DNA from 3 places in the Saccharopolyspora sp. NPDC050389 genome. Region 1 is predicted to be linked to each of the others. Evidence: riboswitches for the same ligand, from Rfam matches in the RefSeq annotation. Region 1 holds a riboswitch; each other region holds the start of a gene.
The links. Region 1 has a riboswitch for S-adenosylmethionine ahead of AB0I53_RS21040 (aminotransferase class V-fold PLP-dependent enzyme). Riboswitches for the same ligand answer to the same signal wherever they lie in the genome.
Positions count from the first base shown of each region.

Region 2: linked by a shared signal. The riboswitch ahead of AB0I53_RS24795 (methionine ABC transporter ATP-binding protein) and the one ahead of AB0I53_RS21040 (aminotransferase class V-fold PLP-dependent enzyme) in region 1 are both predicted to bind S-adenosylmethionine.
Region 3: linked by a shared signal. The riboswitch ahead of thrC (threonine synthase) and the one ahead of AB0I53_RS21040 (aminotransferase class V-fold PLP-dependent enzyme) in region 1 are both predicted to bind S-adenosylmethionine.

Region 1 covers NZ_JBFAKG010000030.1:58,359-61,608, forward strand. Annotated here, with positions in the region: gene lspA (signal peptidase II) at 1-314, opposite strand, end outside; gene AB0I53_RS21040 (aminotransferase class V-fold PLP-dependent enzyme) at 477-1,814, opposite strand; SAM riboswitch class IV at 1,854-1,969, opposite strand; gene ileS (isoleucine--tRNA ligase) at 2,117-3,250, opposite strand, start outside.
Region 2 covers NZ_JBFAKG010000039.1:7,113-10,362, reverse strand. Annotated here, with positions in the region: gene AB0I53_RS24800 (ABC transporter permease subunit) at 1-121, opposite strand, end outside; gene AB0I53_RS24795 (methionine ABC transporter ATP-binding protein) at 118-1,134, opposite strand; SAM riboswitch class I at 1,379-1,468, opposite strand; gene rsmA (16S rRNA (adenine(1518)-N(6)/adenine(1519)-N(6))-dimethyltransferase RsmA) at 1,644-2,513, opposite strand; gene AB0I53_RS24785 (transglycosylase family protein) at 2,633-3,250, opposite strand, start outside.
Region 3 covers NZ_JBFAKG010000021.1:22,822-26,071, forward strand. Annotated here, with positions in the region: gene AB0I53_RS16055 (ComEC/Rec2 family competence protein) at 1-625, shown strand, start outside; gene thrC (threonine synthase) at 724-1,992, opposite strand; SAM riboswitch class I at 2,005-2,137, opposite strand; gene holA (DNA polymerase III subunit delta) at 2,234-3,220, shown strand.

The DNA.
Region 1 (3,250 bases):
AGCCAGGTCATGCCGGTGGCCAGCGAGAACGCGGCGCCGGGGTTGCGCAGCACGTCGAGGTAGAGCAGGCCGCCGAACAGCTCGACCGGCGGGTTGCCCTCCAGGTTGGCGACCACGGCGACCTTGGTGAGGATGTCGATGCCCAGGGCCACCACGGCGACCCCGCCCAACAACCCGAGCAGCTTCCCGGAGCCGCGCTTGGGCGACTCCTCCGCCGCCTCGGCCTGCGTCTCGGACGCCTGTTCCGCGGCGGTCGGCTCGGTGCCCGCCTGCTCTGCTGAGGATTCCCCCTGGGAGGACTGCTCGGTGCTCACGCCGCCATTGTCCCTGAACCTGGGCGGACGCATCACGGCAGTACCGAATCCCGCGCACCAGGCCCGGCCACCACCGCGAACCCACCGGAACCCGCCGCGAGGAGCCACCCGATTTCAGGCAAGATCGGGTCCCGCGAAGCCCGTTTCCGCGGCGCGGAGCGGTCAGCCGAGGAAGTCCGGCACCGGGCGCGGGTCGTCGGCGGGCACCCAGCGACCGTCGACCTGCTCGTAGCGCCAGATCGGGCCTACGGCGACCAGCCGCCGCAGCGCGTTCACCAGGCGGTCGACGTGCTCCAACGTCGTGCCCAGCCCGACGCTGACGCGCACCGCGCGCTCGGCGTCCGAGCCCGCCCGCGAGAGCAGCCGCCGCGTGGCCACGTGCGCGCAGAACAAGCCGTCGCGGACACCGATGCCGTGCTCCGCCGAAAGCGCCGCGGCCAGCAGGCCCGGGTCCTGACCGTCGATGGTGAAGCTCACCACGCCGACCCGGTCATGATCGGCGTCGAACAGCCGGAGCTCGCGCAGCCCAGGCACGCCGCGCAGGCCGGCCCGCAGCCGGCGCAGCAGCGTCTCCTCGTGCTCGACGACGTCCGACCAGTTGACCGCGAGCGTCTCGCATGCCTTGGCCAGCGCGTGCACGCCGACGGTGTTCGGCGAACCCGCCTCGTGCCGCTCCGGCCCGGTCGTCCAGCTGACCGAGCGCTCCTGCACCAGCCGGGTCGCGCCGCCGCCCGCCAGGTACGGCTCGGCTGCGTTGAGCCAGTCCGCGCGGCCGATCAGCGCGCCCGCGCCGAACGGCGCGTAGAGCTTGTGCCCGGAAATCGCCACGTAGTCGACGTCGAGCTCACCGATCCGCACCGGCCGGTGCGGCGCGAGCTGCGCGGCGTCCAGCACGGTGCGCGCCCCGCGCCGGCGCGCCACCTTCGCCAGCTCGGCGACCGGCCACACTTCGCCGGTGACGTTGGAAGCGCCCGTGATCACCGCCAGCCGCGGCCCCTCCGGGCATTCCGCCAGCGCGGCGTCGAGCGCGGCGACCGCCTCTGCCGGGGTCTCCGGCGCGGGCAGGCGGCGCACTCGCGGGCCGCCCCAGGGCAGCAGCGCGGCGTGGTGCTCGGTGTCGAAGACGACCACGGACGTGCCGCGCGGCAGCGCCCGCCCCAGCAGGTTCAGTGCGTCGGTGGTGTTGCGGGTGAAGATCACCGAGTCGGTGCGGCGGGCGCCGACGAAGTCCCGCAGCTTGTCCCGCGCTCCCTCGTAGACCCGGGTGCACACCTGGGAGGCGAACCCGGCGCCGCGGTGCACGCTCGCGTACCAGGGCAGCAGCTCGTTCACCGCCGACTGCACCGGCTCCAGACAGGGCGCGCTGGCGCCGTGATCGAGGTTCGCGTATCCGATGCGCTCGCCGGTGACCAGCGGGACCTGCAGCGAGCGGCCCACCACGGCGGGGATTCGGTAGTCCACATTGGACTGAGTCGGGATGTCGATGACGGCAGACGACATGACGGCCTCCTCGGGGGCCTCATCGGACCCGCCCAGAGGGGTCCGCGCTTGCCGGATCGCCCTGCACGACCGGCCAGGTCCTCACCCGGGGCACCCCACCGCGGTTGGAGGGTTGCCGGCCAGCAAGCCGGGGCTTGACGCTGGCACTCATGACCTTCGACTACGCACCCTAGAAAACCGCTGGGGCGCCGGACAACAGGATTCCCGGATCGTGGGAGCGGCCTTGGTCACACCAACCCGGGAAGCGCGGAGGGCGCTTCCCCCCGGGAAATCCGGCGGAAAGCGCCCTTGACCTCGCGGGATCAGGCCTTGGTGACGGCGACCTTGATCTCGGTGCCCTCGCCGACGGCGCCGGTGAAGCCGTCCGCCACGTCGCCGGGCTCGACCGCGTTCGCCAGGGTTTCGGCCGCGATGAACTCGCGGTGCGCGGCGACGGCCGACAGGACCTCGGCCGGGGCCGAGATCGCCACCGCGATCCGGTCGGAAACCTGGAAGTCCGCCTCCTTGCGGGCCTGCTGGACGACGCGGACCACGTCGCGGGCCAGGCCTTCGGCCGCCAGCCCCGGGGTCACCTCGGTGTCCAGCACCACCAGGCCCTTGCCGCCGGGCAGCGCCGAGGCCGCGCCGGGGTCGGTGGAGACCAGCCGCTCGTCGAACTCGTTCTCCTGCAGCTCGATGCCCGCCGCGACCACGGTGCCGCCGGTGCGCTGCCACTCGCCCGACTTCACCGCCTTGATCACCTTCTGCACGTCGCGGCCCAGCCGCGGACCGGCGGCCCGCGCGTTCACCGCGATCTCGAAGTGACCGTGCGCGGCGACGTCGTTGCTCAGCTCCAGGTCCTTGACGTTGACCTCGTCGCGGATCAGGTCCGCGAAGGGCCGCAGCGCCTCCGCGTCCGGGGTGGCGACCACGAGCTTGGCCAGCGGCAACCGCACCCGCAGCTTGTTGGACTTGCGCAGCGCCGACGCTGCCGAGCACACCTGGCGCACCTCGTCCATCGCGGTCACCAGCGCGGCGTCCGCGGGCAGCTCGTCGACCAGCGGCCAGTCCGCCAGGTGCACCGAGCGGCCGCCGGTCAGCCCGCGCCAGACCGCCTCCGCGGTCAGCGGCAGCATCGGCGCCACCACCCGGCAGGTCACCTCCAGCACGGTGTGCAGCGTGTTGATCGCGTCCCGGTCACCGGACCAGAAGCGGTCGCGGGAACGGCGCACGTACCAGTTGGTCAGCACCTCCAGGAAGTCCCGCACGTCCGAGCAGGCGCCCGCGAGGTCGAAGGAGTCCATTGCGGACTGCACGTCGCCGACCAGCTCGTGCGTCTTGGCCAGGATGTACCGGTCCAGCACGTGCTTGCTGTCCACCTTGGACTCGCCGGAGATGCCCTCGGCGTTGGCGTACAGCGCCAGGAAGTACCAGGAGTTCCACAGCGGCAGCACCGC
Region 2 (3,250 bases), on a different contig from region 1:
CCCCGAGCGGCAGGCCTCCCAGCACCGCCAGCAGGGTCGACACCAACACCATGTAGAGCGTTTCGACCGTCGCTTCACCAAGAATTCCAACGACCTCCGACCAGGGGGTCACATCACTCACGCAGCAGCTCCGTCAACGCACACCGGGGCGCGTCGCACATGCGCGTCCCGCTCGACCATCCACTTCAGGGCCGCCTCGGCTCGCTCGCCGGTCAGGCCGACCTTGAACTTAGCCACGGGCGTGTCGCCCAGCCTGGTCAACCCGCCGCCCAGGATCGCGAGTTCGACCCCGAACTGGCTGGCTGCCTCCGGCAGCAACGCGCCGACCGCGGCGAATCCGACCAGCACGACCTCGGCGACGACGTCGTGCCGCCCGCCCGGCCGCAGCGAATCACCCTGGTCGGTGCCCGGCAGCAGCGAGTCGCCCACCCGGCTGCCCGGCTCGGCGACCAGGTCGATGACCTTGCCGTGCTCGACCACCCGGCCGTCCTCCAGCACCGCGACGTCGTCGGCGATCTTGCGCACCACGGCCATGTCGTGGGTGACCACCAGCACGGTGACGCCAAGCTCGGCGCGGGCGCGGTCCAGGACCGTGAGCACCGAGTCGGTGGTGCCCGGGTCGAGCGCCGAGGTCGGCTCGTCGGCCAGCAGCACCGACGGCTTGGCGGCCAGCGCACGCGCCACCGCGATCCGCTGGCGCTGCCCGCCGGAGAGCTGGTCGGGGTAGACCGAGGCCTTGTCGGTCAGGCCCACGAGGTCCAGCAGCTCGCCGACGCGGGTGCGCCGCTGCGGGCCGCTGACACCGGCCGCTTCCAGCGGCAACGCGACGTTGCCCGCGGCGGTGCGCTGCCGCAGCAGCGAATCACCTTGCGGCACAACGCCGATCTGCCGGCGGGCGGCGCGAAGCGCCTTGCCGCCAAGGGAAACCAGGTCGGTGCCGTCGACGCGGATGGCGCCGCCGTCCGGCTTCTCCAGCAACGCGATGCACCGGGCCAGGGTCGACTTGCCAGCCCCGCTCGGACCGACCACGCCGCACACCGCGCCGGCCGAAACCTCCATCGACACGCCGTCGAGGGCGCGGACGGTTCCGTTGTTGTGCTGGAAAGACTTGGTCAGGTTCTCGACTGTGATCACGATCGGCTCCACATCAGCTCGCGACGGCCGCGCACACGCAAGGGCGGCAGGCCAAGGAACTTCGGAAAGGGAGGAAGGACTGGGTCACATCTCGCGACGACAGGCGGTGGTGGTGCGACGCCCGTGGTCGATGACGCGACGCTGCGTCAGCAGCCTCCGGATGTGGTTCTGCCGGGATCGGGCCAGCTGTGCTCGGGTCTGACCCGCGGGCGGGCTGGCTAACAGCGCGTTGGACTCCACAACAACTCCATCGGTCCTGGCGTTAGCACCTGCCCGAATCGGGTGGTTGCTGCGGCGTCGCGGAGCCAGGTCTCTCGGCCGCTCGGGATGGATTTCCCGAATAGTAGAACCCACTGGCGGATTCCAGCGCAAGTTGATAGCCGTCACTTTCCGAAATCGTCTGCCAAATCACACACCCGGACGAGCGGGAATTTTCCTGGCACACCAGGTGTTGTCGGTGACTCCGAGTAGTGGATCGATCTCGGTTGGCAAGCGCCCGGAAGGGTGGTTCAGTGGCCGCTCTCGGTAGCCGCGGCCTCCGCGATGCGCGCGAAGTCGGCGATCTCCAGCTGCTCACCGCGAATCGACGGATCCACCCCGGCGGCCCGGAGAACGGCCTCCGCGCGCGCCGCGGACCCGGCCCAGCCGGACAGCGCGCCGCGCAACGTCTTGCGCCGCTGCGCGAACGCCGCGTCCACCACCCGGAAGACGTCCTGGCGCGGCGCGGTCGACGGCGGTTCGACGCGCTCGAAAGACACGAGGCCGGAGTCCACATTGGGCACCGGCCAGAACACCTTGCGCGGCACCGGACCCGCGCGCCGCACGTCGGCGTACCACGCGGCCTTGGCGCTGGGCACGCCGTAGACCCGGCTGCCCGGCTTGGCGGCCATCCGGTCGGCGACCTCGGACTGCACCATGACCAGGCCGCGCCGCAGGCTCGGCAACTCGGCCAGCAGGTGCAGCACCACGGGCACGGCCACGTTGTACGGCAGGTTCGCGACCAGCGCGGTCGGCGGCGCCGGGAAGTCCGCGGCGCTCACCCGCAGGGCGTCGGCCTCGATCACGGTGAGCCGATCGGCGAGCGCCGGGGCGAACTCGGCGGCGGTGCGCGGCAGCCGCGCCGCGAGCACCGGATCGATCTCGACGGCCGTCACGGCGCCTGCGGCCGGAAGCAGGGCGAGCGTCAGCGAGCCCAGGCCGGGGCCGACCTCCAGCACGACGTCGTCGGCCGTGACCGACGCCGCGGCCACGATGCGGCGCACCGTGTTCGGGTCGTGCACGAAGTTCTGGCCGAGCTTCTTCGTCGGGCGGATGTCGAGCTCCTCGGCCAACCGGCGCACGTCGGCCGGGCCGAGCAGAGTCGCCTGCTGGTCGTCCACACGGAAAAACTACCCGCGCCCCGAAGCCACCGTCCCCGCACCCCGACCAGCAGAACCGCGAAGGGCACCTACCACCGGATCATCCGGCAAGAGGTGCCCTTCGGGACAACGGGAAATGCTCAGCTGAGGCCGAGCTTGGAGGAGCAGCCCGGCCAGGCTCCGTAGCCGCCGCCTCGGGCCGCGCGGACCTTCTCCGCGACCGCGATCTGCTGCTCGCGGCTGGCCTGGTGCGGGTACGGCGCGTACTGGTCGCCGCCGTAGGCGTCCCAGGTGGACTTGTTGAACTGCAGGCCGCCGTAGTAGCCGTTGCCGGTGTTGATCGCCCAGTTGCCGCCGGCCTCGCACTGCACCAGCTTGTCCCAGACCCCGCTGCTCGGCGGCTGCTTCCCGCCGACGCGCACGACCTTGGGCTGCGCTTCCTTGGTGATCTTCTCGCCGACGGCTTCCCGGCCGGTTTCCTCGCCGTTGCGGGTGGTGACCCGGGTGAACACGATCTTCTCGCCGGGCACGCCGGGGAACTCGACCCGCTCCTCGCCCTTGAACATCGTGTTGTCGACGATCTCCTGCACCGGAGGCGCAACCGGCGTCGTCACGTTGATGACGGTGCTGCCGGTGCGGTCGATGCGCACCTCGGCGCCGGTGACCAGCTTCTGGTCGCCGCCGGGCGTGATCTGGTCCTCGGGGCCGAGCTCGAGCTTCTGCTCCTTGACCAGCTCGTCGATGTTGACGGCGGTCGT
Region 3 (3,250 bases), on a different contig from region 1:
CCACCTGCACGCCGATCACGTGAGCGGGCTCGCCGCGCTGATGGGGAAGATCCCGGTCGACGCGGTCGCGATCGGTCCGCTGCGGGAGCCGGCGTGGGCGATGGGCGACGTCGCAAGGGATGCCCGCGCGCACCGGGTTCCGGTCGTGCCGCTGTTGTCCGGGCAGCGCGCGGCCTGGCCGGGGCTGGTCCTCGACGTGCTCGGCCCGGACCCGGTGCTGGCCCGCACGCAGTCGGCCGACGACGCCAACGACGCGTCGATCGTGCTGCTGGCGACCACCCCGGCCGGGCGAGTCCTGCTCACCGGCGACGTCGAACTGCCCGGGCAGGGGCGGCTGGTGTCGTCCGGCGCGGATCTTCGAGCCGATGTGCTCAAGGTTCCGCACCACGGATCCCGTTACACCGCACCGCGTTTCCTGCAAGCAGTGCGCCCGCGGCTGGCCGTGATCAGCGTCGGCGCCGGCAACACCTACGGACACCCGAGCCCGTTCGTCGTCGACAACCTCACCCGCGCGGGCACGAAAGTGCTGCGCACCGATCAGGAAGGAGATATCGCGATCCTGCCCGGCCCGCAGGGCCCCCGCTACGTCGCCAGAGGCGATCCGCTGCGCGCAGGCGAGTCGTAGAACGCGGCTCAAGCACCCGTGATTGTCCGTTGTGGACGAAAGCGCGGCGCCACCGCCGTGCGGTGACGCCGCGCCCTCGAATCAGGTTGCGGGTCGGCTCAGAGGCCCAGCGCCTGGTTGACCGCTTCGGTGGTCGGCGCGACGGTGGCCTTCGGGCCGATCTGGTCCTGCACCGCGTCCAGGGTCTTCAGCCCGTCACCGGTGATCAGCAGCACGGTCTCGGCGTCCGGGTCGATCTTGCCCGCGTCGATGAGCTTCTTCCCCGTGGCAACAGTGACCCCACCGGCCGTCTCGGCGAAGATGCCCTCGGTGCGCGCCAGCAGCCGGATGCCGTCGCGGACCTCGTCGTCGGTGACGTCCTCGATGGCACCGCCGGTCTTGCGCACGATGTCGAGCACGTACGGGCCGTCGGCGGGAGCGCCGATGGCCAGCGAGCGGGCGATGGTGTCCGGCCGCACCGGCTGGACCACGTCGTGGCCGCCCTTGTACGCCGTCGAAACCGGGGAGCAGCCGGTGGCCTGCGCGCCGAAGATCCGCACCGGGCTCGGCTCCACCAGGCCGACCTGGCCGAGCTCGTTGAATCCCTTGTAGACCTTGGTCAGCTGCGAGCCGGAGGCGATCGGTACCACGATCTGCTCGGGGATGCGCCAGCCGAGCTGCTCGGCGACCTCGAAGGCCAGCGTCTTCGAGCCTTCGGAGTAGTAGGGCCGCACGTTGACGTTGACGAACGCCCAGTCCTCGTGCTCCGCGGCGAGCTCGGTGGCCAGCCGGTTCACGTCGTCGTAGTTGCCGTCGACGGCCAGCAGCGAACCGTCGTAGACCGCGCTCATCAGGATCTTGGCGCGCTCCAGGGTCTTGGGGACCAGCACCACCGAGTCCCAGCCGGCGCGGGCCGCGGCGGCGGCTACCGCGTTGGCGAGGTTGCCGGTGGAGGGGCAGGCAAGCACCTTGAACCCGAACTCGCGGGCGGCGGCCAGCGCCACCGCGACGACGCGGTCCTTGAAGGAGTGGGTGGGGTTGCCGGTGTCGTCCTTGATCCAGATCCGCTTGACGCCCAACGCCTTCGCGAGGTTGTCGGCCCGGACCAGCCGGGTACAGCCCGGGTCGGTGTTCGGGTGCTCCTCGACGTTGGAGGGAACCGGGAGCAGCTGCTTGTAGCGCCAGATGGAACGCGGGCCGGACTCGATGTCTTCGCGGCGGATCCGGCCGAAGTCGTAGGCGACCTCGAGCGGGGAGAAGTCTTCCAGCGAGACGAATTCGGGGGCCAGCGGCTGCCGGTGGCCCTCTTCCTTGGACACCAGTTCGACGGCATTGCCCAGGTCGAAGGTCTTCTTCGCGGAGTTCTGGGCATGGGCAGCAGCGGTCATCGCGAGGTCCTCTCCTCATCTGTCCCGCGGACGGGTCGGAATTGGCACCGCTTTCGTCAGTGACCTCGCGGGTGAAAGCACGATTCGCTGACGAACGGTTGCCGGGGCTTCAACGGGCCGTTCCCTCTGCCCCTCTGGATGAGCTATTCGGTTGTGCTGGCAACGCTAGTGGACCGCGCCGGGTTCTGGCCAGCACGATCCAGATGGCGGGATCGTCGCGGGTGCGTGCGACGATGCGTGCATGAGCGCACCGGCCGTGGTCCCCGATCCGCTGCATCTGGTTCTCGGTGACGAAGAACTGCTGGTGGAACGCGCGCTCTGGGCCGCCGTCGGAGCCGCCCGCGCCGCGGACCCGGAGACCGAACTGCGCCGCGTGAAGGTGAGCGAGCTCACGCCCCCGGAGCTGGCGGAGCTGCTGAGCCCGTCGTTGTTCGCCGAGGGCCGGGTGCTGGCCGTGGAGTCCGCGCAGGACGCCGGCAAGGAGATCGCCGAAGCGCTGCTGACGCACGCCCGGCAGCCGGCGGACGGGGTCACACTCGTCATCGTGCACACCGGCGGCGGCCGGTCGAAGCACGCCAAGGAACTGCCCAATGCGCTGCGCAAACTCGGCGCGCACGTCACCGAATGCAACAAGATCACCAAGTCCGCCGAGCGGGAGGCGTTCGTCCGCGACGAGGTGCGCCGGGCCGGCGGGAAGACCGATGCGGCCGGCGTGGCCGCGCTGATCGAAACGGTCGGTTCCGACCTGCGCGAGCTCTCGGCGGCGGCGACGCAGCTGGTCGCCGACACGGGCGGCAAGGTCGACGAGACGGCGGTGCGCCGCTACCACCGCGGGCGAGCGGAGGTGACCGGGTTCGCGGTCGCCGAGAAGGCGGTGACCGGTGATCGGGCGGCGGCGCTGGAGGCGTTGCGGTGGGCGGTGCAGCTCGGTGTTCCGCACGTGCTGATCGCCGATGCCCTCGCGGATTCGGTGCGCACCATCGGCCGGGTCGCCGCCGCGGGCGGCCGGAACGATCCGTTCCGGCTGGCGGGTGAGCTGGGCATGCCCGCGTGGAAGGTGAAGAAGGCGCTGGCGCAGTCCCGGGGCTGGAACGCTTCGAGTCTCGCAGAAGCACTGCAGGCGGTCGCGGAGGTCAACGCCGGGGTCAAGGGCATGGCCGCCGACGCCACCTACGCCCTGGAGCGGACCGTCCTCCGCCTCGTGGAGCTCCGCAACCAGCGTTCGTGATCCAGGCGATTTTCCCCGTAATCGCAAACG